One region of the Labrys sp. ALF-8 genome, then DNA from elsewhere that is predicted to be linked to it. Evidence: predicted binding sites of a transcription regulator. Region 1 holds the regulator's gene; each other region holds the start of a gene.

The links. Region 1 encodes LexA, which represses DNA repair genes until DNA is damaged. Its sites were predicted from a motif close to TGTTCNNNNTGTGTTCNG; they were not measured.
Region 2: ssb (single-stranded DNA-binding protein) is a predicted target of LexA. The motif match lies at 4,045-4,062, and genes of this name have one in related genera.
Region 3: AC6H34_RS18950 (ImuA family protein) is a predicted target of LexA. The motif match lies at 3,145-3,162, and genes of this name have one in related genera.
Region 4: AC6H34_RS10830 (putative DNA modification/repair radical SAM protein) is a predicted target of LexA. The motif match lies at 3,141-3,158, and genes of this name have one in related genera.

The regions. Positions count from the first base shown of each region.
Region 1 covers NZ_AP048538.1:587,366-594,710, reverse strand. The annotation lists gene trpC (indole-3-glycerol phosphate synthase TrpC) at 1-152, shown strand, start outside; gene moaC (cyclic pyranopterin monophosphate synthase MoaC) at 149-637, shown strand; gene AC6H34_RS22565 (molybdopterin molybdotransferase MoeA) at 634-1,854, shown strand; gene lexA (transcriptional repressor LexA) at 1,969-2,682, shown strand; gene AC6H34_RS22555 (TOBE domain-containing protein) at 2,713-2,919, opposite strand; gene AC6H34_RS22550 (ComEC/Rec2 family competence protein) at 2,948-5,236, opposite strand; gene gltX (glutamate--tRNA ligase) at 5,374-6,804, shown strand; gene AC6H34_RS22540 (transporter substrate-binding domain-containing protein) at 6,970-7,345, shown strand, end outside.
Region 2 covers NZ_AP048538.1:1,207,892-1,215,236, forward strand. The annotation lists gene secG (preprotein translocase subunit SecG) at 1-357, opposite strand, end outside; gene AC6H34_RS25550 (lysine--tRNA ligase) at 556-2,268, opposite strand; gene AC6H34_RS25555 (MarC family protein) at 2,592-3,224, shown strand; gene ssb (single-stranded DNA-binding protein) at 3,369-3,863, opposite strand; gene AC6H34_RS25565 (hypothetical protein) at 4,311-4,757, shown strand; gene AC6H34_RS25570 (hypothetical protein) at 4,904-6,424, opposite strand; gene AC6H34_RS25575 (YgdI/YgdR family lipoprotein) at 6,906-7,034, shown strand; gene AC6H34_RS25580 (low affinity iron permease family protein) at 7,116-7,345, opposite strand, start outside.
Region 3 covers NZ_AP048537.1:4,139,657-4,147,001, reverse strand. The annotation lists gene AC6H34_RS18960 (porin) at 1-1,129, shown strand, start outside; gene AC6H34_RS18955 (trimethylamine methyltransferase family protein) at 1,269-2,834, opposite strand; gene AC6H34_RS18950 (ImuA family protein) at 3,187-3,963, shown strand; gene AC6H34_RS18945 (Y-family DNA polymerase) at 3,878-5,590, shown strand; gene AC6H34_RS18940 (error-prone DNA polymerase) at 5,677-7,345, shown strand, end outside.
Region 4 covers NZ_AP048537.1:2,337,495-2,344,839, forward strand. The annotation lists gene ertE (N-carbamyl-l-glutamate amidohydrolase ErtE) at 1-423, shown strand, start outside; gene AC6H34_RS10825 (UdgX family uracil-DNA binding protein) at 497-1,906, opposite strand; gene AC6H34_RS10830 (putative DNA modification/repair radical SAM protein) at 1,903-3,114, opposite strand; gene ku (non-homologous end joining protein Ku) at 3,262-4,071, shown strand; gene AC6H34_RS10840 (autotransporter outer membrane beta-barrel domain-containing protein) at 4,156-7,345, opposite strand, start outside.

The sequences.
Region 1 (7,345 bases):
TGGTCGGCGAGAGCGGCATCTTCTCGCCTGCCGACATCGCAAGGCTGCAGGCCGCCAGCGTCAATACGTTTCTCGTCGGCGAGAGCCTCATGCGCCAGGCCGACGTTACCGCCGCCACGCGTGCGCTCCTGGCCCTGGATACGCCGGCATGAGTTCAGGCCTCACCCATCTCGATGCGTCGGGCGAAGCCAATATGGTCGACGTCTCGCAGAAGGATGTGACGAGCCGGGTCGCCGTTGCCGAAGGTCGCGTCGTGATGCAGCCCGCCACGCTCGACCTCGTGCTCTCCGGCGATGCCAAGAAGGGCGATGTGCGTGCTACCGCCCGCATCGCCGGCATCATGGCGGCAAAGAAAACGCATGAACTGATCCCGCTCTGCCACCCGCTGCTGCTCAGCAAGATTGCCGTGGAGATCGAGCCGGACGTGGCCCTGCCCGGCCTCTTGGTGCGGGCCACCGCCAAGGTCTCGGGGCAGACCGGTGTCGAAATGGAAGCGCTCACCGCCGTTTCCGTCGCATGCCTCACGATCTACGACATGGTGAAGGCCGTCGATCGCGGCATGCGAATCGAGGCTATTCGGCTGATTGAAAAGTCCGGAGGCAAATCCGGCGATTGGCACGCGGAGGACACCCCATGAGCCTGCTACCGGTTGCCGATGCCCTCGCAAAGGTCGTCGCGGATGTCGCGGCGTTGCCGAGCGAGGAAGTTCCCATCCAGGCGGCGAGAGGCAGGGTCCTGTCCTCCACCATCACTGCTCTGCGCACCCAGCCCGGCTTCAACGCCTCAGCCATGGACGGCTATGCCGTGCGGGCCGGGGATGCCCTCGATGGCGCGGCGCTCGATCTCATCGGCGAATCCGCCGCGGGCCACGGCTACGCCGGCCATGTCGGCGAGGGACAGGCCGTCCGCATCTTCACCGGCGCACCGGTTCCGGATGGAGCGGACGCGGTGGTGATCCAGGAGAATACCCGGCGGGATGGCAATCGCGTGATCATCGAGAGCGCCGTGAAGCCAGGCGCCAATATTCGCAGCCGCGGTCTCGATTTCTCCGAGGGTACCGAAGCCCTGCTGCCCGGCAGCCTGATCGGCCCTCGCGACGTCGCGCTCGCCGCGGCCATGAACCACCCGAGGCTGCCTGTGCGTCGCCGGCCGAAGGTCGCCATTCTGGCCACGGGCGACGAACTCGTTCTGCCGGGGCAGGCCGTAGGCCAAGACCAGATCGTCGCCTCCAACACCTTCGCCATCGCCGCGCTGGTCGAGACGGAGGGCGGCGAGGTGCTCGACCTTGGCATCGCCAGCGACGATTTTCCGGCCCTGGAGGCGGCGATCAAGCGTGCCCGCGCTGAAAAGGCCGATATCCTCGTGACCATCGGCGGCGCCTCGGTGGGCGATCACGACCTGATCCAGACCGCCCTCACGCGGGAGGGGATGACGCTGGGTTTCTGGAAGATCGCCATGCGCCCTGGCAAGCCCTTGCTGCACGGACGGCTCGGCGCCATGAACATCCTGGGCCTGCCAGGCAATCCCGTCTCCTCCGTCGTATGCAGCGTTCTCTTCCTCGTGCCCCTGTTGCGCACCCTGCTTGGCCGCACGGATGCGAATCTCGCCCGCAGGAAAGCCGTCTTCGCCTCCTCCTGGCCTGCCAATGATCTGCGCGAGGACTATATCCGCGCCAGGTTCGCCCTTGACGATACCTCCGGCATCATCAAGGTAGCGCCGTTATCGTCGCAGGATTCGTCGCTGGTCAGCGTGCTGCAGCATGCAGATTGTCTCGTCGTCCGGCCGCCGTTTGCTCCCGAAGCAAAGCCTGGCGATGCGTGCGAGATCATCGATTTGCGTAGCGCCGGATATTGACGGCGCTTTTTAACGTGAACTTCATTGTTGCAGAACACAGTGTGAACATGTAGCAGTGTTCTTGCTTTGTTTACTCACAGATCGTGATTCGCAGCCGCCATAACGGGATCGCCCATGCTGACCAAGAAACAACACGAATTGCTTCGGTTCATTCATGAGCGCCTGAAGGAGCAGGGTGTTCCTCCTTCCTTCGACGAGATGAAGGAAGCGCTGGATCTGCGGTCCAAATCAGGCATACACCGCCTGATCATGGCGTTGGAGGAGCGCGGCTTCATCCGGCGGCTGCCCAACCGGGCACGCGCGCTCGAGGTGGTTCGCCTGCCTGAATCGGCGGTCCCCGGCCTCACGCTGGCGACGTCGCAGCGCGGTTTCCGCCCCAACGTCATCGAAGGAAACCTCGGCAAGGTGCGCACGGTGCGCCAGGACGCGGACGACGATGCGGGACGCCCGGTCCTCATCCCGGTGATGGGCCGGATCGCAGCGGGTACGCCAGTTTCCGCCATCCAGACCAAGAGCCATACCATCAGCGTGATGCCGGAAATGCTGTCCTCCGGCGAGCATTTCGCCCTGGAAGTGCGCGGCGATTCCATGATCGAGGCCGGCATCTTCGACAATGATACGGTGCTGATCCGCCGCCAGGACCACGCCGATACCGGCGACATCGTCGTGGCCCTGATCGACGACGAGGAAGCGACTCTCAAGCGCTTGCGCAAGCGGGGCGCCTCCGTCGCCCTGGAAGCCGCAAACCCGGCCTATGAAACCCGCATCTTCGGGCCGGACCGGGTGCGCATCCAGGGCAAGCTTGTCGGCCTGTTCCGGCGCTATTGAGGACGCCGGCTTCAGGCCTGCTGTCGGCGATCAGTCGACCGCCACCATGACGTCGGATGCCTTGATGACGGCATAGGCACTCTGGCCTGGGGTGAGCTTGAGGTCGTCTACCGCCTCGTTGGTGATCGAGGCGGTAATGATCGTTCCACCGACCTCGATCTGGACATGCGAGGTGGTCTGCCCCTTGGTCACGCTCTTGATGATACCCTTGATCTGATTACGCGCGCTGATCTTCATGAGTTATCCTTCGGGAGAATCCGACGCTTCAATCATCGTCATTCTGGACGGTTGTGTCCATTGACGAATCCGGAGCGGTCGCCGGGGGAGCGGCGATGACGGCGGCCTTCGCCTTCCAGGCCGGTAATGGCGCCCAAGGCCGCGACGCCCCGGGGTCCCGAGCAGTCACCACCCGCCAGCGGGCCGCCTGCCCCTCACGCGCGGGTGGGTCGGCGTAGATCGCCATCGATCCTGCCGCCTGAATCATGTCGCGATTGAGCACGATACCCTCGCCCGCACAGCTCGTCCCGATGGCGAAGGTTCCGGCCAGCACACTGACGTGACCGCAATCCTCTTCGGCCGCGTTGACGGTGCGGTCGAGCATGAAGACATCGCCGCCCTCGATCGGCGCCGAGCAACCCTCCTTGTCGCACTGGCGTTGCTCGACCAGACCGGGATCGTCCGGCTTGCGTCGGTCACCCATCGCCAGGAGCCATTGCTGGACGGCAAAAGCGTCCGAACGCTCGGCGAGCGACGTGAGGGAGTCGCCCTTTCGGACGAGCGCCGCGTGGCCGTTGGCACCGAGGATCGCAACCGGTGTGGAAGCCACGGCCGCAACGGCAACGCCGAAGGAAAGCGGCATGAGCGCGAACACGGCAAGACGGCTGCGCATGATGGTGAGGAGCACCAGCGCGAGCGAAAACAGGCAGAGGGCGAGTGACGAGAACTGCGGCAGGACGAGGTCGGAGCCTGGCCACGTCGCGACATGACGCGCCACCTGCATGAAGAGTCCGACGGACCACCCCATCGCCTGCCAGAAGAGCGCACCATAGCCGAACGGCTCGGCAATCACCGCCAGCAGGGCCAGAGGCATCATCAGGAAGGAAACGATCGGGGTTGCCACAAGGTTGGAGACCAGCGACTGCAGCGTCAGGCGGTGAAAGTGATAGGCTGAGAAAGGCGCTGTGGCGAGGGAGGCGACCAGCGTGGTCAACATCATCGCCAGCAGGAGGGTGAGGCCCGAAGCAATGGCACGCTCCCACATAGTGGCGAATTGCGTGCGCCGCTGCCGGTTCCAGACATCATGGGCCGTCACGAGCATGGCGACCGCAGCAAAAGACATCTGGAAACTCGGGCCAAGCAACTGCTCGGGCGTCGTCAGCAGGATGAAGCTTGCCGCAAGTGCCACGTTCCGGCGGGTGATGGCGCTGCGCCCCAGCGCCACGGCGAGCAGCACGATGGCCGTCATCAGGAAGGAGCGCACGGTCGCCACCTCGGCCCCGGAGAAAAGCGTATAGGCGGCCGCCGGCAGCAGCGACAGCAGCGCCGCGAGTTCCTTGGCTCCCCGATAGAGCACGATACGGCGTGACAGAGCCAGCAATGCGCGGATCAGCGCGAAGAGACCGCCGGCGAAAAGCGCCATGTGCAGGCCGGAGATGGAGACGACGTGATAGAGACCCGAGGCGCGCAACGCGTCGTTGGCGTCGCCTGGAATCTGGCCGCGCTTGCCCGTCACCTGCGAGGCTGCGATTGCGCCGTTCTCACCTGGTACTGCCTCTACGATGCGTCGGGTCAGCCGGTTGCGCTGGTTGTCGATCCAGATATTGAAGGCTTCGGCACGGGTTGGCTCGACGGGTGCCGCCGCAGGCGCGATCTTGCCTGCCGCGAAACCCACCGCACCGATGCCGTCGAAGAAGGCGTCGCGGGCGAAGTCGTAGCCGCCGGGCAACGCAGGCGGCGGCGGAGGGCGCATCACCGCCTTGATCGTGATGCTGTCGCCGGCTTCGAGATCGCCAACCTTGCGCAAGGTGAGACGGATCTTGCCCGGCATGGCGTCGGCAGCCAGGCCCTCCATCGACGCCGGGCGGATGATGACGCGCGCACTCCCGCCGAGCCGGGCCTCCAGGGACAGCACCAGCCCGGTCACATTGCCGGACAGGGATCGGCTGAGTTGCGGTGCTGCAACGCCAAGCGTGCGCAGCTTGGCGGAGCAGAAGCCGGCTCCGGTCGCCGCGACGCAGACAAGGCCCACATGGAGCCACCAGCGTCGCCGCAAGGCCACGGCGGCGGCCGCGAGAGCAAGCGTCGAGATGAGGGGAACCAGGAGGTCCGGCTCATCCGGCGCCGCAAAATAGGCGATCACACCAAGCCCCAGGAACACCGGAACCACGAGGGCCAGCTCGAAGGCGGCGATCTCCGTGGCCATGCCCGCGGCCAGCCACGCCTTCACGATGTCGAGGGCGCGGCCGATGCGGCCGGCTCCCGGCAGGACGAGGCTCCCAGTGCCCCGGCCGCCAAGGACACCGACCCTTACACGCCCTCTTTCATTCCCAGGCAAAAGCCCCCCGCCGCTACCGCCGGATGAAACCCTGTGCTAAACGCCCTAGCCTATTTATATAAACGCCGCTCGCCAAGGGCCTGTCCCCAGCGAGCATTTCATCCGTTCGCCCGCCCGCTTTGGAATTGTCAGCCTCGATGTCTTCGCCCGTCGTCACCCGTTTCGCCCCCTCGCCCACCGGCTTCCTCCATATCGGCGGCGGTCGCACGGCCCTGTTCAACTGGCTCTACGCCAAGGCCAAGGGCGGCAAGATGCTCTTGCGCATCGAGGACACCGACCGCGAACGCTCCACCGATGCCGCGATCGCCGCCATCCTGGATGGCCTGTCGTGGCTCGGTCTCGATTGGGACGGCGATCCCATCTTCCAGTTTGCCCGTGCCGCCCGACATCGCGAGGTGGCGGAAGCCATGCTCGCCCAGGGCAAGGCCTATTACTGCTATGCGACCCAGCAGGAGCTGGAGGAGATGCGCGAATTGGCCCGCAAGGAAGGCCGTCCGCCGCGCTATGATGGCCGCTGGCGCGATCGCGAACCGGCGACCGCCCCCAGGGACGTCAAGCCGGTGATCCGCCTTCGTGCCCCTACCGAGGGCGTGACCGTCATCAATGACGACGTGCAGGGCACGGTAACCTGGTCGAACAAGGACCTGGACGATCTGGTGTTGCTGCGCTCAGACGGGACGCCGACCTACATGCTCGCCGTGGTGGTGGACGACCACGACATGGGCGTCACCCATATCATCCGCGGCGATGACCACCTCACCAACGCCGCTCGCCAGAAGCAGATCTACGAGGCTATGGGTTGGGAAGTGCCCCACATGGCTCATATTCCCCTGATCCACGGCCCGGACGGAGCCAAGCTTTCCAAGCGCCACGGCGCGCTCGGCGTCGATGCCTATCGCGCCATGGGCTATCTTCCGGCAGCCATGCGCAACTATCTCGTGCGCCTGTCGTGGAGCCACGGCGACCAGGAGGTCTTCTCCACGCAGGAGATGATCGAGTATTTCGACACGACGGCCATCGGCAAATCGGCAGCCCGCTTCGACTTCAAGAAGCTGGAGAATCTCAACGGCCTCTATATGCGCAGTTCTTCGGACGAGGAGTTGATGCAGGCCGTCGACCAGCTGTTGCCGCACATTCCGGACGGCCCCACGCTCGCGGCCCAACTCGCCGCCGGAAGCGGCGAGAAGCGCTCCCAGTTCCTGGCCGCCATGCCCGGCCTGAAGGAACGGGCGAAGACCCTGATCGAACTCCTGGATGGAGCGAATTTCCTCTTCGTCTCCCGCCCGCTCCCGCTGGACGACAAGGCCAAGGCCATGCTGAGCGACGAGGCCCGCGCCACCGTCGCCATGCTCGTACCCCGTTTCGAAGCCCTCAGCGAATGGAGCGCAGCGGCAACGGAAGCAGTCGTCCGGGCAGCCGCCGAGGAGACCGGAGCCAAGCTCGGTACCCTCGCTCAACCCCTGCGCGCCGCCCTCACCGGCCGTACGACCTCGCCGCCGGTCTTCGACGTCCTAGCGGTATTGGGCCGCGACGAGAGCCTTGCCCGGCTCAAGGACCAGGCCGGCTGACGATTGGCTGGTCTCCCCCTCTGGGAGGATTTACCCTTGGGAAGACTGCGGTTGTGATGGCGGCAAGGTGGCGATGAACGAATCACCTGTCATCATCACAATCCAGCAGGTCTTCTGACAGGTCGTTCGCGCGCATCCGCGCGGGCGCATGAGGGGAATAATCGAATGACCAGACTGCTTGCCGCGTTGGTGGCGGCCCTAGCATTGCTTTGTGGTGCCACTTTCGGCACCGCCCGGGCGGACACCTGGCGCGTTGGAACGGAATGCACTTCCTATCCTTTCAACTTCAAGGCCGCCGACGGCACCTATTCGGGCTATGACGTCGATGTTGCGCGCGAAATCGGCAAGCGGCTCGGCCATGATGTCGAAATCGTGTGCCAGCAGTGGGACGGCATGATCCCCGCTCTTCTGGCCAACAAGTTCGACCTGATCGCCGCATCCATGGGCATCACGGAAGAACGCCAGAAGAAGATCGACTTCTCCATACCCTATCGCACCTCGGTCGGCCGCTTCGTCGCCGCCAAGGAGGCGGACCTGAAGT
Region 2 (7,345 bases), 620 kb from region 1:
GTCGAACACCGTGCCGCCGCCATTGCTGGCGGGCGGTGCCGCCGGCTGCTGCGGCGCGGCCGGAGCGCCCTGGGGCTGCGCCTGCGTTGCCGGAGCCGGCGGGCTGAAGCGATCGAGCAGCGACCCTGAGTTGCCTTGGTGGTTGGCGAGAATCGTCAGCAGCAGGCTGGTGATGAAGAAAGCCGTCGCAAGGCCCGCCGTCGCGCGGGTCAAAAGATTGGCCTGGCCGCGGCCGGTCATGAAGCCGCCCGTTCCCCCGCCAATGCCGAGGCCGCCGCCTTCCGAGCGCTGCAATAGCACCACGACGACAAGGGCGATCACCACCAACAGGTGGATCGTGATGAGAACGGTTTGCATTGTCTGATCCGGATATAATTCGCGCGCGTTCCTACACGATGCAGAAGCCGCTGGCTACCCCGCCCATATGGTTGGGGGCAGGCAATTATGCCAGCCCCCGCGAAGAAATGGATTTGGGCGGGGCCATCGTCCTGCCCCAACCCGTTGTTCGAGCACGTCTTTGCGATCTGCGGCGATATAGCCGGATCGCAAGGCATCCTAGCTTGACGACTTCTGACGCCCGTTCAGAAACGACTCATGGTCCTTCACCAGTTCGCCCGAGAGCGCCTTGGCGATGAGCTCGCGCGTCTCCTGGATGCCGTAGATCGCGGCGAAGGAACCGAAGCGCGGTCCGCGCTGCTCGCCCAGCAGGATGCGATAGAGTGTGTTGAACCATTCGAGGGAAACACCGGGTCGTTCGGGAGTGGCGCCCTTGGCCTTGAAGTCCTGATAGGGCGGCAAGGCACGGCCGACATCGTAGACTGCTTCCTGAATCGCCGCGGCATCGGCGCCCGGGGGCAGCGCGGCAAGGGCCTGGGAAAGCTGCTCCAGGGCGGTCCGCTCCTCGGCGGTCGGCTGGGAGTAGACCTTCGCCGGTTTCACGAAATCCTGGAAATAGCGGATGGCATAGCCGACCAGAGCGTCGAGGCGCGGATGTGTCGCCGGGCTGACGCCCGGCGCATAGCGCTGGAGAAACGCCCAAAGGACGTCCTTGGACTCCGCGTTGGCCACCGCCACGAGATTGAGCAGCAGGGCAAAGGTCACCGAACTGCGTTCCCCCTCCCCGCCGACGAGTTCCGGCGCAGGCGGATGGCCCCCATGGATATGCCATACCGGATTGCCAAGCCTGTTCTTCCAGTCCTGCTTCTCATAGCCCGAGAGGAATTGCAGGTACTCGTCCACCGCGCGGGGAATCACGTCGAAATAGAGACGCTTCGCCTCGCGCGGCTTCTGGTACATGTAGAGAGCCAGGCTGTCGGGCGAGGCGTAGGTCAGCCATTCGTCGATCGACAGGCCGTTGCCCTTGGTCTTCGAGATCTTCTGGCCCTTCTCGTCGAGGAAGAGCTCATAGTTGAAGCCGTCCGGCGGCGTGCCGCCGAGGGCGCGCACGATCTCGGACGACAGCTTCACCGAATCGATGAGATCCTTGCCGGCCATTTCGTAGTCGACATCGAGGGCGTACCACCGCATCGCCCAGTCCGGCTTCCACTGCAGCTTGCAATGGCCGCCGGTGACCGGCGTCTCGAAGCGCTCGCCCGTCTCGGGATCACGCCATACGATGGTGCCGGCCTCCGGGTTGGAGGCCTCGACCGGAACCTGCATCACGATGCCGGTCTTCGGATGGATCGGCAGGAAGGGCGAATAGGTGGAGGCGCGCTCCTCGCGCAGGCTCGGCAGCATCACCGCCATCACCTTGTCGATGTTGCGCAGCATGTGAAGCAGGGCGGCATCGAACATGCCCGAGGCATAGCAGGAGGTCGACGAGAGAAACTCGTACCGGAAGCCGAAACTGTCGAGAAAGCGGCGCAGCATCGCATTGTTGTGATGCGCGAAGCTCTCATATTCCCCGAAAGGATCCGGCACCTTGGTAAGCGGCTTGCCGAGATTGGCCTGCAGCAAGGCCTGGTTCGGCACATTGCCGGGCACCTTGCGCAGTCCGTCCATGTCGTCCGAGAAGGCGACGAGGCGCGTCGGCACCTTGCCCTCGGTAATCACCTCGAAGGCATGGCGTACCATGGAGGTGCGCGCAACCTCACCGAACGTGCCGATATGCGGCAGGCCCGAGGGGCCGTAGCCGGTCTCGAACAGGACCTCTTTTTTGTCCCCTGCCCGCTTCTGCAGACGGGTGACGAGTTTTCTCGCCTCCTCGAATGGCCAGGCGGCGGAGACATTGGCGGCCGCTACGAGCTCGGCCGGAAAGAGGTTCGACATGTCAGATCCGATATTTTCTGCCGGTCGTCGGGCGACCGATCATGCGATGCGTGAAACGAAGGATTTTCGCACCACGAGCGAAGGCACAGCCATATTCAGGCAGCGCCAAAGCGTCAATCACGATAAGGCCGTCGAGACATGATGAAACACGGGCCGAGCGATCCCGATCCGCTCCGGGCATTGCGGTCGGCCGGAATCGACAACTCGCCATGTCCGTTTGACAGAAAACGCGCGATCCCCTCTCTTCCTTCTGGTTCGTCCGGAACGAACGATCCAAGCCATGGCGGGAACCGCCGTGGCGGTAAGAGAGCAGTAGCGGACAGATGACCACCTTCGACTATTTCACCGCTGCCATCGTCACCATGCTGGTGGTCGTCGATCCGCCCGGCCTCGGGCCGATCTTCCTGGGAGTGACCCGAGGCATGACGAGGGCGCAACGCCATTCCGTGGGCTTGCGGGCCAGCGTGATCGGCTTCGGTGTGCTCGCTTTCTTCGCACTGGCGGGAGAGCCCTTCCTGCGCCTTCTCGGCATCACGACACCGGCCTTCCGCATTGCCGGCGGCCTGCTTCTCTTCGCCATCGCCTTCGAGATGGTGTTCGACCGCTCGCAGGTGCGCAAGAACGAAACGGCGGAGACGGCCATCACCAAGGATTTCATCTCCAACGTCGCGGCCTTTCCCCTCGCCATTCCCCTGATCGCCGGCCCGGGGGCCATTACCGGCGTGATGCTGCTTTCGGCTCAGGCCCGCGGCGATCTCCTGAAATTCGGCGTGCTGTTCCTGGTTCTCGCCTTCGTCACGCTCTGCTGCTTCATTTCGTTCAAGCTGGCGGACGTAATCAACAAGCTTCTGGGGGTAACCGGCAATGTCGTCCTCACCCGCCTGCTCGGTATCGTGCTTGCGGCACTGGCTGTGCAATTCATGGTGGACGGCGTGCGGGCGATCGTGGCGGGATAGCCAATCGGACGTAAGAGTCCTCGCCATCCTGGATGCGATGTCCTCACCGAATTCTGAAAGGGCCGGCTTCCCTTCCCGGAATCAAGAAGGGCGGCCTTGCGGCCGCCCCGGAATTCTACCCGAGCCCGTCAAGGTCGCCGGTCATCAGAACGGAATATCGTCGTCCATGTCGGCGGACGAATACTTGCTCCCACCCCCACCGCTCTGCGCCGGGCGACGCTCCATCGGACTCGATGAGCCGAAATCATTGCCCTGATAGCCACCCACGCTGCCGCCTTCACCGCCATTGCGGGAATCCAGGAGCGTCATCTCGCCGCGATAACGCTGCAGGACGATTTCGGTGGAATATTTCTCGGCGCCGGAGGCGTCGTTGTATTTGCGGGTCTGTAGCTGGCCCTCGATATAGACCTTCGAGCCCTTCTTCAGATACTGCTCGGCGACACGGGCGAGATTCTCGTTGAAAATCACCACATTGTGCCACTCGGTACGCTCCTTGCGCTCACCGGTCGCCTTGTCGCGCCAGGTCTCCGCAGTTGCGACACGCAGATTGACGACGGGCTCGCCCGAATTGAGGCGCCGCACCTCCGGGTCGCGCCCGAGGTTGCCCACCAGAATGACCTTGTTTACCGAGCCTGACATCGAGGCTTCCTTCCTTCGCTCAACAGCATGCAACGTCGTTCGACGCGAACATGCCCAACTCCCCAAAGGGGACGCATCCTTCGCACAGCTCTAGCACGGCCCGACCAGCGAGATGCCGGCATGTTCGCCCTCGCCTCCTGCTATCCCCAAGGAAATGGATCCCTTCGACAGCGAGCCCACTTGTTCCACATTTGTTCATGCGATGCAAGCTCTCCCTTTAACGTCTGGCTAACCATCCGAGCCAATCGGCAAGAAGCCGTGGAGAACGCACGAATCATGTGGGAACCTGCTATTTTGAGGCAACGAGGCCTTGCTTTCGACTGATGAGCCGCTCAACAAGCAGGCCGGAAAACACCCCAACGAGGCTCCCCATCGCGCTTTTGCCACATTGGACGTGCAGGGGAGCGCACCGCTCAAGAAGAAGAGCTTTTTTACGAGGGCAGCAACATGGCAGGACTTGGACAACAGCGCGAAGCAACCGATGGCGCCAACACGGTGGCGGCTCTGGGTTTGCGGCGTGCAGCTTTGCGCGGCATGCTCGCTTCCCCAATCATCGATGCCGATGACCAGAAGGGCCTGCGCGACGAACTCGTCAGCGAACTGCGCTCCATCGCCAACTCGATCTCCCGCGCGCCGGCCAAGAATGCCGTCGAGCTCTGCGCCAAGCTGGACGTGCTGGGCGAGGAATATCGCCCGGATGGCGACAGCGGCTCGATCCGCGAACTGATCGCCTCGATCCGTCGCGACGTCGTGAGCCTCACCGCACGCCCCGCAACCCAGGAGCGAGCCTCTTTCCAGACGATCCGCCCCCTTCACAATGCACGCGCCGCTGAGCCTCAGCAGGCCGCGACGGCGGATGCTTCGGCCGGCGAGTCGAAGGGCGACGCCGAATAGGGCCGACTTCCCCAGGCAATCGACAAAAGCCCCGGCGGATCCGATCCGCCGGGGCTTTTCATTTGCCTCATCCGATACCAGCCGGATGACCGGGCCTGCGAAAAAGGCGAAATTCCTCCCGCCTTATCTCGAATTCCGGCACTCAACTATTGCTGCGGTGCGTTCCCGTCTTGACCGGCATCGCCGCCCTCGTCCTCCTCGCCTCCGGGTGCGGAGCCGGGATTGAGAACCTGGCCGTTGATGCTGACGGCCTTCGTGTCGCCGTCGAAATCGATGGCCCAGGTCGCCTTACCGTCAGCACCGGACTTGGCGAGGCCCTTTGCGAAGGCCACGAGCATCGGCATGTTCGGGATCTGCGCCTTGCCCAGCGCATCCGAGAGCTTGTCGAGATCGCTGGTCGAGATGGTCACCGTCCCCTTCTTGTTCGGGAACACGTTCATCGATCCCTCGGCGCTCAGCGCACCGGCCGGTGCCGAGAACGTGGACGGCGACAGCGTCACCCGAGGCTGCCCGCCCATCACGATCTGAAGCGCCTGCGCCGTCACTTCGTCCGGGATCGGCGGTTCCTTCGTCACATCGAAGTTCTGGATGGCGAGACGCGCCAGGGCGTCAAGGTCGACGCCTTCGAATTTCACGTCGATGTTGCCCTGAGCGGGGATGAGAGGCCCAGCCCAGGAGGGAATCGCCGGATTCTCGGGAAGCTTCAGGCCGCTATATTTGATGCCAATGCCATAGGAGGCCTGCTTCACGGCACCCGTGAGGCCAACGCTTTCCTCAAAGGAGTCAAGCGCGACGGGACCGATCGGCGTCTCGACATTGACGCCGCTCAGCGTAGCCTTCCCGGCCAGATTGTTCCACAATGGCAGCGCGGCGAGCAGCTTCTGCTTGATCTCGTTCTGCTGGGCCGCGATCTCGTCCTTATTGCCCGCCTTGGCAGCGATGCCGATGAGTTCGATGGCGGCGCCGACCTGGAAGTTCTCGACGGAACCATCGCTGGTGGCTTGCTTGGCAGTGACCTTGATGCTGAGCGGCTTGTCCTTGCCCGTGATGGTCTCGACAAAATCAGCCACCATACCTGCGGTTGAAATCGTCACGCCACCGGCGCTTCCGGCCGCTCCGGTTATCTTCGAGGAAATGGCGCCCGTGGAGACGGAAACATCGTTCTCCGGCGAATTCACCGTCATTGAGGCCGAGGGGCAACTCGTCTCGTAATTCGAGAAAATCGCGATCTTGGGGTCGAAGGTGCCCGAGCTCTTGCACGAAGCGGAGAACTTGGCACTTGCCTGGTCCTCGCCTTCGGTCTTGGCGAAGCTGTAGTTGAACGGAGACTCGCTCGTTACCGCATAGGTGCCGTCGGCATTCGGGGTCGCCATATAGGTGAGCGGATCGATACTGACGGTGACGCCGTTCTTCTTGGCATGCTCGAAGGCCGGGTTGAGATCGAGCTTCACGGCATAGGCAGAGCCCTGCGCGGTGATGCTGAGGATGCCCTTTTCGAACAGGGCCGGGCCGAAGGTCTTGGTCAGGGAATCCTGGAGCTGCTTGGCCCCATCCGCCGACGCGTTCTGCGCGAAGGCGGGGGCAGCAAGCAGGGTCGCCGCCAACAGGGTTCCCTTCAGCATAGCCAGGGAGGCAAGGTTGCGACGTTTCATGCGATAGGCGTGCATGGATTTTCCTTCGGTGAGAGGGAGCCGATCACACGGCCGCATTGTTAGCGTAAAACGACGCGGCACGCACGCTCGGCTTCATGAAAACTGCAAACGATCAGCGCCGGCCTGATGAAGCCGGCGCAGCAGCACTAGATCTGGACGGAGGGAGAAAAGGGGTGCTCAAACGCACAGGACACACTGCATAGTCTCCCTGGTGGTGACGCCCGGCGCTCGATCCGGCCTGCGCCAGCGAATTATAGTTGGTACCATGCTTTGACTGTTCCGCGCGTGACAAGGGCGTTAATCGCTCGCGCGACGGCATCGGGGACCCCGATATGGTACCTTCGGGCAATTGCCTCACGAGGAACCTCATTGCAAGAGAGATTTGCGGCGAGAAAGCATTTACGCCTTGGCAGCATTATGCGAAGGAAACATGTGCCCTCGATGGCGGTTCGGTGTTAAATTTGCATTCCTGCCGCCTGTAGAATTGGAAGCGACAATGAAAGTCCTCAAGATCCTTACCGCCGTCTTCATCCTGACAGGCCTGGCAGCCTGCGCAAGCGACTACGGTCAGGCAGACCACACGCCGGCTTATGTCGTACAGCCGAATTCCCCGTTCCCGCGCTGAGCAGGAAGGATCGAACGGACCGTTCACGGCACGGGCGAGCGCCGTGTTGTGCGTCGTGCATGAGCCGGAATGCGGCAACGCTTAGGCGGGAGTCCCATCATGATCGGTGGGCTCCTTTTTATATGTAGTCCCTCCCGAGACCCGGCCTGTCCTTGATGATGACCTCTTTTCGGCAGATGCTGCGGGCTCGCCGCTGCCGGACGCCAGCCGCGCCTTGCCGGCCTTCTCCGCCGCCGCCGCGCATATATCCCTGAACTTCTGGACTTCTTCCTCGCTCAGATGCTCTATCCCGACGAAGCTGTCCTGCGCGG
Region 3 (7,345 bases), on a different replicon from region 1:
CTATATTCCCGGCAGCGATACCTGCCTCAAGATCGGCGGCGAAATCCGTGCCGACTACCGCGTGTTCGGCGGCAACGGCTTCACCCGCAATGACAACCGTTCGGCCTTCAATACCCAGGCTCGTATCTGGTTCGATGCCCGCACCCAGACCGATTGGGGTCTGCTGCGCTCCTACTTCCAGATCAATGCCGACTCGCATCCGATCAGCCGCCAGGGTCGTTTCCAGGCGTCGTCTCCGGGCAGCTTCTACAACGGCAACACCTTCACGATCGACAAGGCCTTCATCCAGTTCGGCGGCCTGACGGCTGGTTACGCCCATTCGTTCTTCGGCTTCTACGATAACGAGTACGGCGACACGATCTGGGGCGCCTATTACAGCGAGGTCAATACCGTCAACCTGCTCGCCTACACCGCCCAGTTCGGCGGCGGCTTCAGCGCAACGCTCGCGCTTGAAGACGGCCGGGACCATCACGTCGACGGCGACCTTGTCCTCAATGGCACGAATCGAAGCCTTGCCTATGGCGGGCAGCAGGTTCCGGACATCGTCGGTCAGTTGCGTTACGACGCCGATTGGGGCTCATTGGCAGCTCAGGCAGCAGGCCATCAATTCCGTTCGGGCGAGGACTTTATTCCGCGCGAGAACAAGTATGGCTGGGCGGCCGGCGCCACCGCCTTGTTCAAGTTCCCGCAGTTCGTCAACGGCGGCTACGTGATCTTCGAAGGCCAGTATGCCGACGGTGCCCTGGATTATCTCGGCGCCGGCAATACCTGGCTCGCCCAGTCGGATTACTTCGCAGCGCCCTCGGGCCGCGTCGATGCCGGCAAGGGCTGGTCGATCACCGGTGAACTTGGCGCCGATATCACGCCGCAGCTCAAGGCCGTCCTCGTGGGCAGCTATATCGACGTCAAGTATGACAGCCTCGGAACGAACAATCAGGACATTAGCCTGAAGGAGTTCACGGTTACCGGCAACCTGACCTACACGATCGTCAAGGGTCTGACGGCTGCCGCCGAGGTCGCCTACACCCACGGCTCCCTCGACAACGCCGTCGTCGAGCTGGGCAATGGCAGACCACGCGACGACTACAATGTGTGGCAGGGCGGCATTCGCCTGAAGCGGACCTTCTAAGTCCGCGCTGCATCGACGACGACATCGAAGGCCCGGCCGTTGAAACGGCTGGGCCTTCGGGCATTCGGCGGCCCCGACACATGCCGGGATGCGATATTCATTTTTCGCGGAGTGACGTGGCGATCCTCACGCCGCCACTTCAGTACCAGGCGTCCTGCATCTCTCCCTTCTTGCGGGCGATGAAATCGAGAAGAGCGTCGTCGACAGCCTGGTCGAGCGGCGGCGCCTCATAGTCGGCCAGGACCTTCTTCCAGCGCTGGTTGGCCCGGGTCGCTGCATCGTGCGAGCCTGCCGCCTCCCATTTCTCGAATGGATCGTTGTCGGCCGTTTCCGAATCCCAGAATGCCGTCTCGTAATTCGCCAGCGTATGCCTGGAGCCGAAAAAGTGGTTGCCCGGGCCGACCTCCCGGAAGGCATCGAACGCCAGTTCATTGTCGTCGATCTTCACGCCGTCGAGATAGCGATGGAGAGCACCGCAAAAATCGGCGTCCAGCATGAATTTCTCGTAGGACATGGAAAGCAGGCCGTCGAGGAAACCGGCCGAATGTAGGATGAAGTTCGCCCCGCAATGGGCGGCGGCCAGCATCGACATGGTGCTCTCGTTCATGGCCTGCGCATCGGGCAGCTTCGAAGTGGTGAAGTTTCCGGAACAGCGCAGCGGCAGGTTCAATCGGCGCGCGAGCTGGCCGACTACCATCGAACCGATCGCGGGTTCAGGCGTGCCGAAGGTCGGCGATCCCGAGCGCAGCGACATGGAAGAGAGGAAATTGCCGAAAATCACGGGCGCACCCGGCCTTTCGAGCTGCGTCAGCGCGCAGCCCGCCATGGTCTCGGCGAGCGATTGCGCGATCGCCCCGGCATTCGTCACCGGCCCCATCGCGCCCCCTAGGATGAAGGGGACGATCACGGCGGCCTGGTTGGCACGGGCATAGGCCCGCAGCGACGTCGTCATCGTCGCATCCCACACGAGCGGCGAGTTCACGTTGACGTTGCCGAGGATGACGCAATTCGCGTCCACGAAATCGCGGCCGAAGACCAGGCGGGCCATTTCGATCGAGTCTTCGGCACGGGATTCGGCCGTCACCGAGCCCATGAAGCCGCGATCCGAATATTTGATATGGCTGTAGACCATGTCGAAATGGCGCTTGTTCACCGGTACGTCCACCGGTTCGCAGATCGTGCCGCCTGAATGGTGGAGCCAGGGCGAGGACTGCGCCAGCTTCACGAAATTGCGGAAATCCTCGATCGTCCCGTAGCGCCTGCCCTTGTCGAGATCCATCACGAAGGGGGAGCCGTAGGCCGGGGAGAACACGACGTTTGCACCGCCTATTTTCACGGACCGGGCGGGATTGCGGGCATGCTGGGTGAACACGGCCGGCGCCGTCTTCAGGATCTCGCGCAGCATGCCGGGCTCGAACTTGACGAGTTCGTCCTGGATGGTGGCCCCGGCCCGTTTCCACAGAGCGATCGCTTCTGGGTCTCCGCGAAACTCGATCCCGACCTCCGCGAGAATGCGGTCGGCCGTCTCCTCGATCCGGAGGAGGCCGTCTTCCGACAGGATGTCGTAGGTCGGAATGTTGCGGACGATGAAGGGACGGGCAAGCCCCTCCGTCCTGTGGGAGCGCATCTCGCGCCGGGCGCTGCGCCCCCCGCGTTGAGCAGGACGGACGGATCCGGTCGTGTCCGCAGCCACTGTATTCGTCATGATGGACTCCCCTGGCAACGAAAAGCCGGCGCCCCCGCTGATGCCGGATAGCGCCCCCGGCGAAATTCTCGTCTGCCAGGCGAGGCGATGATACATGGGATCGTAGGGGGTCGTAGTTCGGATGCGACTCGTCGAGGTCGGTTTGGAGACTGCGTTCCCTATATGACGGCCGTGAAGGAAACGGCCAGGGCGAGAACTTCTATGTTTTTGAAATAAAATGCATTTTCTTTCCCGACAGAGGTAATCGTCCCTTTACCATGTTTGAGTCTGTTCGCGTTTCAGCTGCTCGGTAAAAAGACTCCGCTTGAAATGTTCATGTTTTGTTCTAGTTTGGGCGAAACGGATTTCGCCCATGACGATACGCATGCCCATTCCTGCCGACGAACGTGCCGAGAAGCTGGCGAGCCTGCGACTGCTCCTGCCCCGGCTGGAACATGTGCATGCGGATGCCGGCACCCTGCCCTTCGGCATCGAGACCGTCGACGCGAAGCTGCCGGGCGGCGGCCTAGCGCTCGACGGCCTCCATGAAATCTCGCCGCGGACCATCTTCGACGCGGCTTGCGCCCTCGCCTTTCTGGTCTCTCGGCTGGTCCTTCTGCAGGACAGGAACAGGGTCTGGCTGGTCACTTCGCCCCGCGGGGTTGGCGGCCTTGGACGGCTTTATGGCCATGGGCTGCGCAGGCTGGGCCTCGATCCTGCCAGGCTCGTCCTCGTCCATGCCGGCAGCGAGATCGAGGCTGCGTGGGCACTCGAGGAAATCCTGCATTCCGGCGTCGCCGGTGCCGTGGCGGCGCTGACGGGCGGCGGTTTCGATGCCGCCATGAGCCGGCGCCTTCAGCTTGCCTCGGCCTCGGCGCCCTGCCCTCTCTTCCTGCTGTGCCCTCCCCTCGCTTCACCCGCCACCGTCGCCGTCACGCGCTGGCGCATCGGTTCGGCACCGGGTGCGCGAGACCGGTTCGGTCTCCTCTCCGCCTGGCGCTGGCGCGTCCGGCTCGAACGCAGCCGCAACGGGCAAAGCGGACTCTGGCTCATGGAGTATGATCATGTCGCGCATCGTCTCGATCTGGCTGCCACGCTGGCCGATCCAGCGTTTTCTGATTGCTCAGTCCAAAACACCAAAGTCGCCTGAAACGGTCGATCCGCGCAGTCCCTTCGTCCTCACCATCGATGCTTCTGGCGGTCCGCGCATCGCCTCGGCCAGCCGGCTGGCGGAAGAGGAAGGCCTGGCCGCCGGGGGACTGGTGGCCGATGCACGGGCCAAGGTGCCCGGCCTGCAGACGCGTCCGCTCGTAGCGGAAGCCGATGCGTCCGCACTGCATCGGCTTGGCCTGTGGGCCCTGCGCTACACGCCTTCCGTCGCCGTTTATCGCGAGGCGGACGGCGCGGACGGCCTCTTTCTCGACATCGCCGGCGCCAGCCATCTCGCCGGCGGCGAGGAAGCCCTTCTCGCCGACATCGTGAAAAGGCTGCGCCATTTTTCCCTGGGAGCGCGGATCGCCCTTGCCGATACGCCGGGAGCGGCATGGGCACTATCCCGCTTCCATCCGCAGGCGAGCTTCATCCTGCCCGAAGGCGCCGATCCTGGCCCGGCGCTGGCCGGACTGCCCATGGCCGCCCTGCGCCTGCCCGATGGTCTTTGCCAGACATTGCGCCGCCTCGGCTTCAGGCAGGTCGGGGATCTCATCGGCAAGCCGCGTGCGCCCTTCGCCTCACGCTTCGATCCCCTCCTGCTGAAACGCCTCGACCAGGCGATGGCCATGCGGGACGAGGCTCTGGCCCTCCTCGAATCGCCGCCGTTTTATCACCGCAGCCGTCAATTGCTGGAGCCGGTGGTGAGCCAGACTGCCGTCGTGCACGTCGCCACCCGCCTGATGCAGGATCTCGTGCCGCTCCTCACGCGGGACGGTGTCGGCGCCCGCGTATTGCAACTTCGACTTTTCCGGGTCGACGGCGAGGTGCGCACAATCCATATCGGCCTTGCCTGCGCCACGCGCGATCCCAGCCACGTCGCAAGGCTCGTCGCCCTCGATCTCGAACGCCTCGGCGAAACCATCGATGCAGGCTTCGGCTTCGAGACCATCGGCCTCGCCGCCACCCGTACGGAGAAGGTCGGCAATCGCCAGGACAGGCTGTCCCTGCGCGAAGGCCCGCGCCGACCCGATGTCGTCGGTCTCGCCGGCCGCCACTCCGAACTGATCGACGCACTGCGCCAGCGCCTCGGTCCCGGCGCAGTGCGGCAGCTTCATCCCGAGGAGCGGCATGATCCCGCCCGGGCCGAAACGGAACGGGATGCGGAAGAAGTCGAGCCCGCCTGGCCGCGCCCCGATCCCTCGCGCCTGCGCCCGCCCTTGTTTCTCGATAGGCCAGAGCCGCTGCAGATCATCGCCACGCGCCCGGACGGCTTGCCCGGCCATTTCCGCTGGCGCGGGGCTCCGCACCGCATCATCGAGCTGCAGGGACCTGAGCGCATTGCGGCTCCCTGGTGGGAACAGACGGCTCCCGCCCTGCCCACTGTCGCCAAAGAGGAATTCGGCTGGGGAAAGACAGGCGATGTGCCAGCCAGCATTCCGGCCGGCGAAACCACAGCGAGCCAGAAACGCAACCGCTTCGAGGACAACGAAGCCGGACGCGAGCGTTCCGTGCTGCTGCCGGCCCCGATGCGGCAGGATCACTATGTCGCGGAGACGCAGGACGGCCAGCGTTTCTGGCTCTGCCGCGAGGCGGAAGGCTGGTTCATGCGGGGCCTGTTCGCATGAGAACCGGGAGCGAAGAGCCCGGCCCAAACACGGAGCGGCGATTACCAATCGCCGTCCTCGAAGCGCCGAGTTTACAGGCGGAGGCGATGCCGATCGGTGATCGACACTCCAAGCCCGCACCCGTCCCAGGAAAAGCGGATCCCGTCGCGTCCGGCTATGCCGAACTCGCCGTCACCACGAATTTCTCCTTCCTGCGCGGCGCTTCCTTCCCGCAAGACATGGTGAAGCGGGCGCATGAACTCGGCCTGGCCGGCATCGGCATTGCCGACCGCAATTCCTTCGCCGGTGTGGTCCGGGCACTGCGCGAGGCGAAGAAGCACCCGCATCTGCGCTACCTGCCCGGCGTTCGCCTCGTCACCACCGATGGTTTCGAGGTCATCGCCTATCCCATGGACCGCGACGCCTATGGCAGGCTCTGCCGCCTCCTCAGCGAAAGCAATACGCGCATCAAGCGCCAGAAGGGCGAATGCCTGTTCGGCTTCGAGAAGATCCTGCCGGCGAGCGAGGGCCAGATCCTCATCGCCCTGCCGCAGGGCGAACCGGACGAAACCTTCGTCGCCAGGGTCTCGGCGCTCGCCCGTGCCGCTCCGGGCCGCGTCTACCTTGCGGGCCACCACCGCCTCTCCGGCGACGAACCCCGCCGCCTCGGACGCCTCTCGGAACTCGGCGACGAAATCGGCGCTCCCATGGTGGCCGTCAACGATGTGCTCTACCATGTGCCGGAGCACCGCGCGCTCGCCGACATCCTCACCTGCATCCGGGAAAAATGCACCCTGGCGGAAGCGGGGCTGAGGCTGGAGATCAACGAGGAGCGCTACATCAAGCCGCCCCGGACGATGGAGAGGCTGTTCGCGGATCATCCGGAGGCCCTGGCGCGGACGCTCGAGATCATCCGGGCGTGCACGTTCGATCTTCTGCAGCTGAAATACGAATATCCGGAAGAACCCATTCCACCAGGCAAGACGGCTCAGCAACATCTGGAAGACCTTGCCTGGGCCGGGGCCGAACGGCGCTATCTCTATGGCGTGCCGGACGATGTCGTCGTGCGCATCAAGGAAGAACTCCGGCTCATCGAGAAGCTGGAGTTCGCTCCATATTTCCTCACGGTGCATGACGTCGTCGATTATGCGCGGAACATTCTCGGCGTCCTGTGCCAGGGTCGCGGTTCGGCGGCAAACAGTGCTGTTTGCTATTGCCTCGGCATTACCGAGGTCAATCCGGACGAGACCAAGCTTCTGTTCTCCCGCTTCATCTCCGAGAAGCGCGGAGAGCCGCCGGATATCGATGTCGATTTCGAGCATGAGCGGCGCGAGGAGGTCATCCAGTACGTCTACCGGCGCTATGGCCGGACGCGGGCCGCGATCTGCTCCACCGTCATTCACTACCGATCCCGGCGGGCCGTCGGCGAAGTCGGCAAAGTGCTGGGCCTGACGCCCGATGTCACCGCGGCTTTGTCGAAGACGGTCTGGGGCATGGGCATGCAAACCTGGACACCCAGCCGCGTGAGGCAGGCCGGCCTCGATCCCGACAATCCCGTCATCCGGCAGGCCCTCTATTTCACCCAGGCCCTCACCGGTTTTCCCCGGCATCTGTCGCAGCATGTCGGCGGTTTCGTGCTCACGCGCCGGTTGCTCAACGACACCGTTCCGATCTGTCATGCAACGATGGACGAGCGCACCTTCATCGAATGGGACAAGGACGACATCGATGAAATCGGCATGATGAAGGTCGATGTCCTGGCGCTGGGAATGCTGA
Region 4 (7,345 bases), on a different replicon from region 1:
GTCGTGCCGGGATCGGCGCGGCTCGTGGTGGAGGCCCGGGCCGAACACGCCGCGCATCTCGACGCCTTTCTCGACGCACTCTCCGGGGCCAGCCTTGCCGCTGCCTCCGGGGCGAGGGTGGAGCGAACCGCCTTCAAGGGGATTTCGCGCTCCGAGCCGTCGCCCTGCAGCGAGCGCCTGCGCGCGCACCTCGCTGAAGCTGCGACGAGCCTGTCGCTGAAGACCGTCTCCCTTGCGAGCGGCGCAGGCCATGATGCCGGCTTCATGGGCCGGATCGCGCCGATGGCGATGATCTTCGTGCCCAGTCGGGAAGGAAAGAGCCACTGCCCCGAGGAGTGGACCGACCCGCCGCAATGCGCGGCGGGCGCCCGCGTGCTCCGCGCGGCGGTACAGCGGATCGACGTAGACCCGGCCTTCGGGTGACAGATTCAAGATCAAACTATTGAAAATAAAAGAATACTGCGATTCCGGTCGAACCGAGTGAGCATCGGACGCGTTAGCCTGCCGCCAGTTCCTTCACGGCCTTCAGGTCCCTGACGAAATCGCCATAGGCTGCTTCGCGTGCCTGCTCGTCCGGAAGGCGCAGCAGATAGGATGGATGGACGGTGACGAAACCCGCCCTCTCGCCGAATTGGATAGGCCCGCGATTGCGCCCGATGGGCATTGCCTTGCCGGCCAGCGCCTGCAGGGCGGTCGCGCCGAGGGCGACGGTGAGGCGCGGATGCACGAAGTCCAGTTCCCTTTCGAGCCACCAGCGATAGTGCTTGATCTCGCCTGTCGTCGGCGATCGATGCAGGCGCTTCTTGCCGAGAAGCTCATATTTGAAATGTTTCACGGCGTTGGTGAGATAGGTCTTCCGGCGGTCGATGCCGGCTTCCTTCAGCGCACGGTCGAGCAACTGCCCCGCCGGGCCGACGAAGGGGCGGCCCTGCAGATCTTCCTGGTCGCCCGGCTGCTCGCCGACGAAGGCGATGGAAGCGCCGGCCGGCCCCTCGCCCAATACGGCCTGCGTCGCGCCCGGCACGAGCGGCTCGGATGCCGTGATGATGCGATTGAGCTCCTCGAGCGAATGCGGCTCCTGGTCCGCCATGGCGGCGACGGCCTTGCTCGGATTGCGCTTCAAGGGCATGGCAGCCTCCTTCTCCAGCATCTCCCTAACGCGCGTGGGGGCCAGACGGATCAATTCCGGGATCGCGCTGGTCTCCGGCAGGTTGTGCCAGTATTTCTTCGGCATCTCCGAGCGCATCAGGCCGGGATTGACCCGAGCCGGATTGAAGGTGCTCTTGTAATAGCTCCGCCAGCCCATTTCGAAGGAGTCGGCGGCAGGAACGTCTTCCCGCCTGCCGGGCGGCCCGATCGTCAAGATCTCCCGGTTCCAGTGCAGCGATCCGACGGGCGTCAGGATCGACCACACCAGGGAGCGAAAGCGATCCACGAAGAAACCCGCCACCGCTTCGAGAATGAAATGGTCCGGCTCGAACCAGGCGGCGAAGCGCTCACCCGCCCCATCCTCCTCGATACGCCGGAAGCGCAGGAAGGCGTGCATCTTGTGGACGTCGCGCCCCACTGCCTTGCGCATGCGCGCGAGACGATGGACGAGCGGATCGCTGGGCAGGTCCATGAGCATGCGCTCGCCATGCAGCACCCGCCAGATCAGCGTGTAGAGCAGCGCGTGGCGTTCGGGATCGCGATGGCACAGGACCATATCGATCCACTCGCCCAATGCCCGCGGCAGCGCGACCGCCGGGGCCTCTGCGCTTTCGGTGGTTCCGAAGAGGTCGCCGGCCGTGCCGGTGGTCCAGCTCACCTGCTGGGGCGCGACATCGCCCGCTACCAGACCGCGCACTGCGCGGCGAAAGCCGTCGAGATCCGCACCTTCCCTCAGAACGACGAGCCGGCCCTTCATCCGAACAGGCTCAACTGGCGGGGCGGTGCGACGATGGGACGGAGGTCGAGCTGGTCCGCCAGCCGCAGGGGGCGGTAGTCTTCCGCGATCAGGAAGGGCCGCAGCCGCTTCAGTCCGGCCGTGAGCCGGCCGACGTCGGCGAGCCGCAGGCGGGTGTGGCGCCGCGCGGCGATGATGCGGTCGACGGCCTGAGCTCCCAGACCCGGCACGCGCAGCAGCATCTCGCGCTCGGCCAGATTGACGTCCACCGGGAAGCGTTCGCGATGCTTCAGCGCCCAGGCCAGCTTGGGATCGATGTCGAGCGGCAACATGCCTCCTTCGCCGCCTTCGGCGATCTCCTCCACGGTGAAACCGTAGAAGCGCAGCAGCCAGTCGGCCTGGTAAAGCCGGTTCTCTCTTTGGAGAGGTGGAGGCTTAGCCGGCAAAATGGAACTTGCCTCTGAAATGGGGCTGAAGGCCGAATAGTAGACCCGGCGCATTTCATACCGTTTGTAGAGCGTCGCGGTGGTGGCCAGCACGGCTTCGTCCGTCGTCTCGTCGGCGCCGACGATCATCTGCGTGCTCTGGCCGGCCGGGGCGAAATGGCGTTTCTCCTCGCGGGCCTCGGCGATGCGTTCGTGCATTTGCCCCATGGCGGCAGTGATGGTGGCGTCATCTTTCTCCGGCGCCAGCCGTTTCAGGCTAGCCCGTGAGGGCAGTTCCACATTGATGGAAAGGCGGTCCGCCCAAAGGCCCGCCTGTTCGACCAGCCAGGGGCTCGCTTCCGGGATTGCCTTGAGATGGATATAGCCGGCGAAGCCGTGGTCCCGGCGCAGGCGCTTTGCCACGAGCATCAGCAGTTCCATCGTGTGGTCGGGCGAACGGATGATTCCGGAAGAGAGGAACAGGCCCTCGATATAATTGCGCTTGTAGAATTCGAGCGTCAGCGTCACCACCTCGTCCATCCCGAAGCGGGCGCGCGCTACGTTGGAGGAGCGCCGGTTGATGCAATAGGCGCAGTCGAACAGGCAGTAATTGGTAAGCAGTATCTTCAGGAGCGAGATGCAGCGCCCATCCGGGGTGTAGGCGTGGCAGATGCCGCCGCCCGTGCTGGAGGCGAGCCCGTCCTTCCCCGCCACGCGCTTCGGCGCGCCTGCGGAGGCACAGGAGACATCGTATTTGGCGGCATCGGCGAGGATGCGCAGCTTGGCGGCGAGTTTTTCATCCATGAAGGAGTCTCCGGCAAGATCGCAGATGTTCATGTTATGTTCTTATTGTCGTCTTTGCAACCCCGCGAGCGCGACACCCTGTCCGCGCACCCGGGAACCAGCTATTCTCCGGAGCGTTGATCCTCGTTACCCGGAGCAGGATGCGTCATGGCGAGGCCGAGAGCCAACTGGAAGGGCGTTCTCAAGGTTGGCGAGCTTGTCGCAGGCGTGGCGCTCTATACGGCGGCAAGCACGTCAGAGCGGGTCGCCTTTCATACGCTCAATCGCAAGACGGGCCATCGCGTGCATCGGCAGTTCGTGGACTCCGAGACCGGCAAGCCCGTCGAGCGCGAGGACCAGGTGAAGGGGTATGAGACGCCGCAGGGCGAGGTCGTCATGTTGGAGCCGGAGGAGATCGCGGAGGCGGTTCCCGAGAGCGACAAGACGCTGTCGATCGAGGGTTTCGTGCCGCTGGAGGCCATCGACACCGTCTATTTCGACCGGCCCTATTATCTCGCGCCGAGCGATGATGCATCGGCAGAGGCCTTCGATCTCCTGTGTGACGGCATGCGCGGCGCGAAGGTGGCCGCGTTGGCGCAGACCGTGCTGTTCAGGCGGCTGCGCAGCGTGCTGATACGCCCCCAGGACAAGGGAATGATCGCGACGACCCTCAATTTCGACTATGAGGTGCGTTCCGAAGAGGAGGCTTTTGCCGATATTCCCAGGCTCAAGCTGGACAAGGAGATGCTCGATCTCGCCGGCCACATCATCGGGACCAAGAGCGGCCGCTTCGATCCCTCCGGCTTCGACGACCGCTATGAGGCGGCGCTTGCCGAGCTGGTGAAGGCGAAGATCGAGGGCCGTAGGATCAAGCCCCGGCCACACAGGCGCGAAGCCAAGGTCGTGAGTCTGCTGGAAGCCCTGCGAGAGAGCGCGAAGGCCGGCAGAGAGAGCAAGCCGGCAAGGAAGCGGGCGTAGGAGAACAGGCTGTCCCTGCTCCCGCTGCTATGCCCGCCCCGGAGGGGGCGGGCACCGAGCGGAAGGTTGAAGCTCTCAGGGTTCTCACCACCTGTATCTGAGGCCTGCGGTACCCTTGACGGCATAGTTGTCGCCGGAGCCGGAGGAGAGGGCGGCGGCATAGTCGGCCTCGCCATAGAGGCTCCACTCGTCGTTCCAGGCATAGCTGCCGCCCAGGCCGACCTCGCCCCACAGGCGCTTGTTCTGCTGGGTGAAGGAGGAGCCGGCCACCTCGACCGAGGTGCCGTCCAGGAACTGGTAGCTCAGATTGGCGACGGCGTAGAGCTGCAGGCGGTCGGTCCTGCCCTGCTGGTTCTTCCAGCTGGCCAGGTTCTCGACCCGCAGGCCGAGCCGGCCCTTCAGGCTGTCGCCGTCGCCGAGGGCGACGCGGGCGCCGTTGAGGTCGGTGAAGCTGTCGAAGTCGACATGGGCCCAGGCGAGCTGGGCCTGGGGCACCAGCGCCCAGCCCGAGCCGAGCTCGAAGCGCCTGCCCGCCTCCAGGCTCAGCACCGAGGACCAGCCCGAATTGCCGCCGCCCGCCTTGTTGGACAGGTCCGACTCATACCAGGTGAACTGGCCGACCGCATCGGCATAGAAGCCGTCCTGGCCGAGCCAGGTCAGGTTGCCGCCGAGCCCGTAGCCGGTCGAGGTGATCTTGCCGCTGCGCGCCGCCTTGGTCACCGGGTCGGGCGAGACGTCGATCTCGGCGCGCGAGGTGCCGATGGTGGCGAAGGCGCCGAGCGTCAGTTCGCCCGAGCCGTTCTCATGGGCCACGCCCTCATAGCCGGCCTGCAGGAAGCCGAGGGACTGGGTGTAGGCCGAGCCTGTCCTGGGATCGTAGGAGGCATACTGGCCGCCGATGCGCCCCCAGGCGCCCTGGCCGTAGAGCACCGGCTTGCCGTCGGCATAGGAGGCGTTCTGCTCGCCGGTCGGGGTGCAGCGGAAGTTGCGGGACGGGTCCTTGCACCAGATCGCCTCGGGCGGCGTGCCGTTCGGCCAGACGCGGTTGCCGGTCCTCTGCTGCAGCGTGCCCAGCGTCGCCTCGGCATAGTTCACCAGCGTGTCCGCATAGGGCAGCGCAGTCTGCGTCGAGGCGGACGCGCCGACCGAGCGCAGGTACCAGTCCTGGTCGCCCGGGTCGGTGACGCCGCCATAGAACAGGTTGTAGTCGTAGGCGCCGGCCGTCAGGGTCCGGGCGAGGCGGAAGGCGTCCGAGGTGGAGTTCCCGTCGACCTGCACCACCTTGATGCCGTCCTTGGTGGTCAGGGCGCCGGGGCCGCCGGCATTGGCGACCGACAGCGTGGTCGAGCCCGAGGCGTTGCCGTTGATCACCCAAAGGTCGGTGGGCGAGCCGTCGGTGCCGAGATAGGTGTCCATCGCCATCACGCCGCCATCGCCGACATAGTCGCCCGAGGTGCGCGTCACATCCCCGGTGCCACCGTCGCGCATGGTGAGGAGGCCGCCATTGGTGAAGGTCTCCAGGCCGTCGAAGGAGGTGGTCTCCGCCGTGCCCGCCGAGGCCGCCGCGATCACCGTGCCGCGATTGTCGACATGGTCCGTCCCGGCCCCGAAATCGTTCGCCCCGTTCGCCGTGTTCCACGTCCCCGTGTTGCTGAAGGAGTCGTCGAGAGCGCTCAGGATGACCGTGCCGGTGACGAGGCCGGAATTGGCGATATCCGTCGGTCCACCCGTCGTCTTGATCGCAAGATCATCCGAAGCGTTCGACACGTTACGGATGGTCCCGGCATTGGTGATCGAAATCGTCTGCGATGCTTTGCTGGAAAAAGCATAGATGCCGTCCATGCCCCCTTCGACAAGCCCACCGGACTGCACGGATACGTTCACCGGCCCTGCCTGCCCCATGCTGGAAATACCGATGCCGTGCCCGGTCATCCCGGCAACATCACCGCTAACATCGATGGACGTTGTGGAAGTTCCGTAGTTAACAGCGAGAATCCCATTTACATTAGCGTTTACTGAGCTGTCCTTGCCCGTCGTAATGAGGATTTCTTTGACACCTGAGCCCAAGTTTAGCGCCACGATTCCGTCGCCTCTTGCGCTATTTACCGTGCCATCGACATTGATGTTGGTCGCACCCGTGCCAAGATTGCTAGTGGAAATGGCTGCGTTATTGCCGGAAACCGTGCTATCGATGCCTGTTGCAACATTGACGTCCGCTGCGGTCGGGCCGGCAAAAACCCGAATGCCAATCCCATAGGCGCCGGTGGCGGAGACATCTCCGTCAGCCACGACGTCTGTTGCACCGAGACCGGCATTTGCTGCGAAGATCCCCTGAGAGACACCCGTGACAGCGGTGCCGGCGCTGGTGGTAACCTTGATGTCCCGCCCCAGCGTCCCGTTGCCGGCCATGATGCCGATGCCATCGGAGGCCGTGGCGCTCACATCGTCATTGACCGTAACCGCGATGCTTCCCTCCGCAAGGTTGTTAGCCGATATTCCGAACCGGCCGCCGGTGACGACGCTGCCGGCATTGGTCGTAATGGTCAGATCCGTGTCAGTGCCAGGAGTAAAAGAACTGACGGCAGCCCAGATGCCTGCGCTGGTCGTTCCCGTGCCCGTCACATCGCCATTGGTGGTGATAGTGGCGTCATCCGTGCCGTAGCTCTTGAGAAAGATCCCATATCGCCCGCCCGTCACACTGCTGTCGGCGCCCGTCGTGACAGTCAGGCCCTTTGCCGTGGGAGCGCCGATAGCGGAGATACCATTGCCGTTTGTGCCTTTGACGTAGCCGTTGGCGGTAATGCTCATCGAGCCAATACCGCCGTTCGATGCGCCGATGCCCGAACCGACGCCTGTAATGCTGGAGTCGGAACCCGTCGTAATGATGATGTCCGACGACGGCGCGCTATTTTGAACGATAACGGCGGTTCCGTTGGTCTGGGTGCTTGCCACGTCACCGTTGAGCGTCACCGTCGTAATACCTGCACCATAGTTCGCCGCTCGGATACCGTGAAGGTTTCCAGTGATGGTGCTGCCGACGGCGGTCGTGAGAGTCAGATTGGTCGCAGTTGCCAGATTCGTGGCCATCAGGGCGACGCCGCTGGTACCAACTGCCTTCACTTCTCCGGCAGCGGTTATGGTGAGCGCTCCAGTCCCGTTGTTGCGGGCATAAAAGCCGTTGTATTTGCCGACGATGGTCGAGGACGCGACAAGGTCTATGGTGCCGGATCCCCTTGAGTAAAGGGCGATTCCGCTTTGCGTGCTCGTATCGATG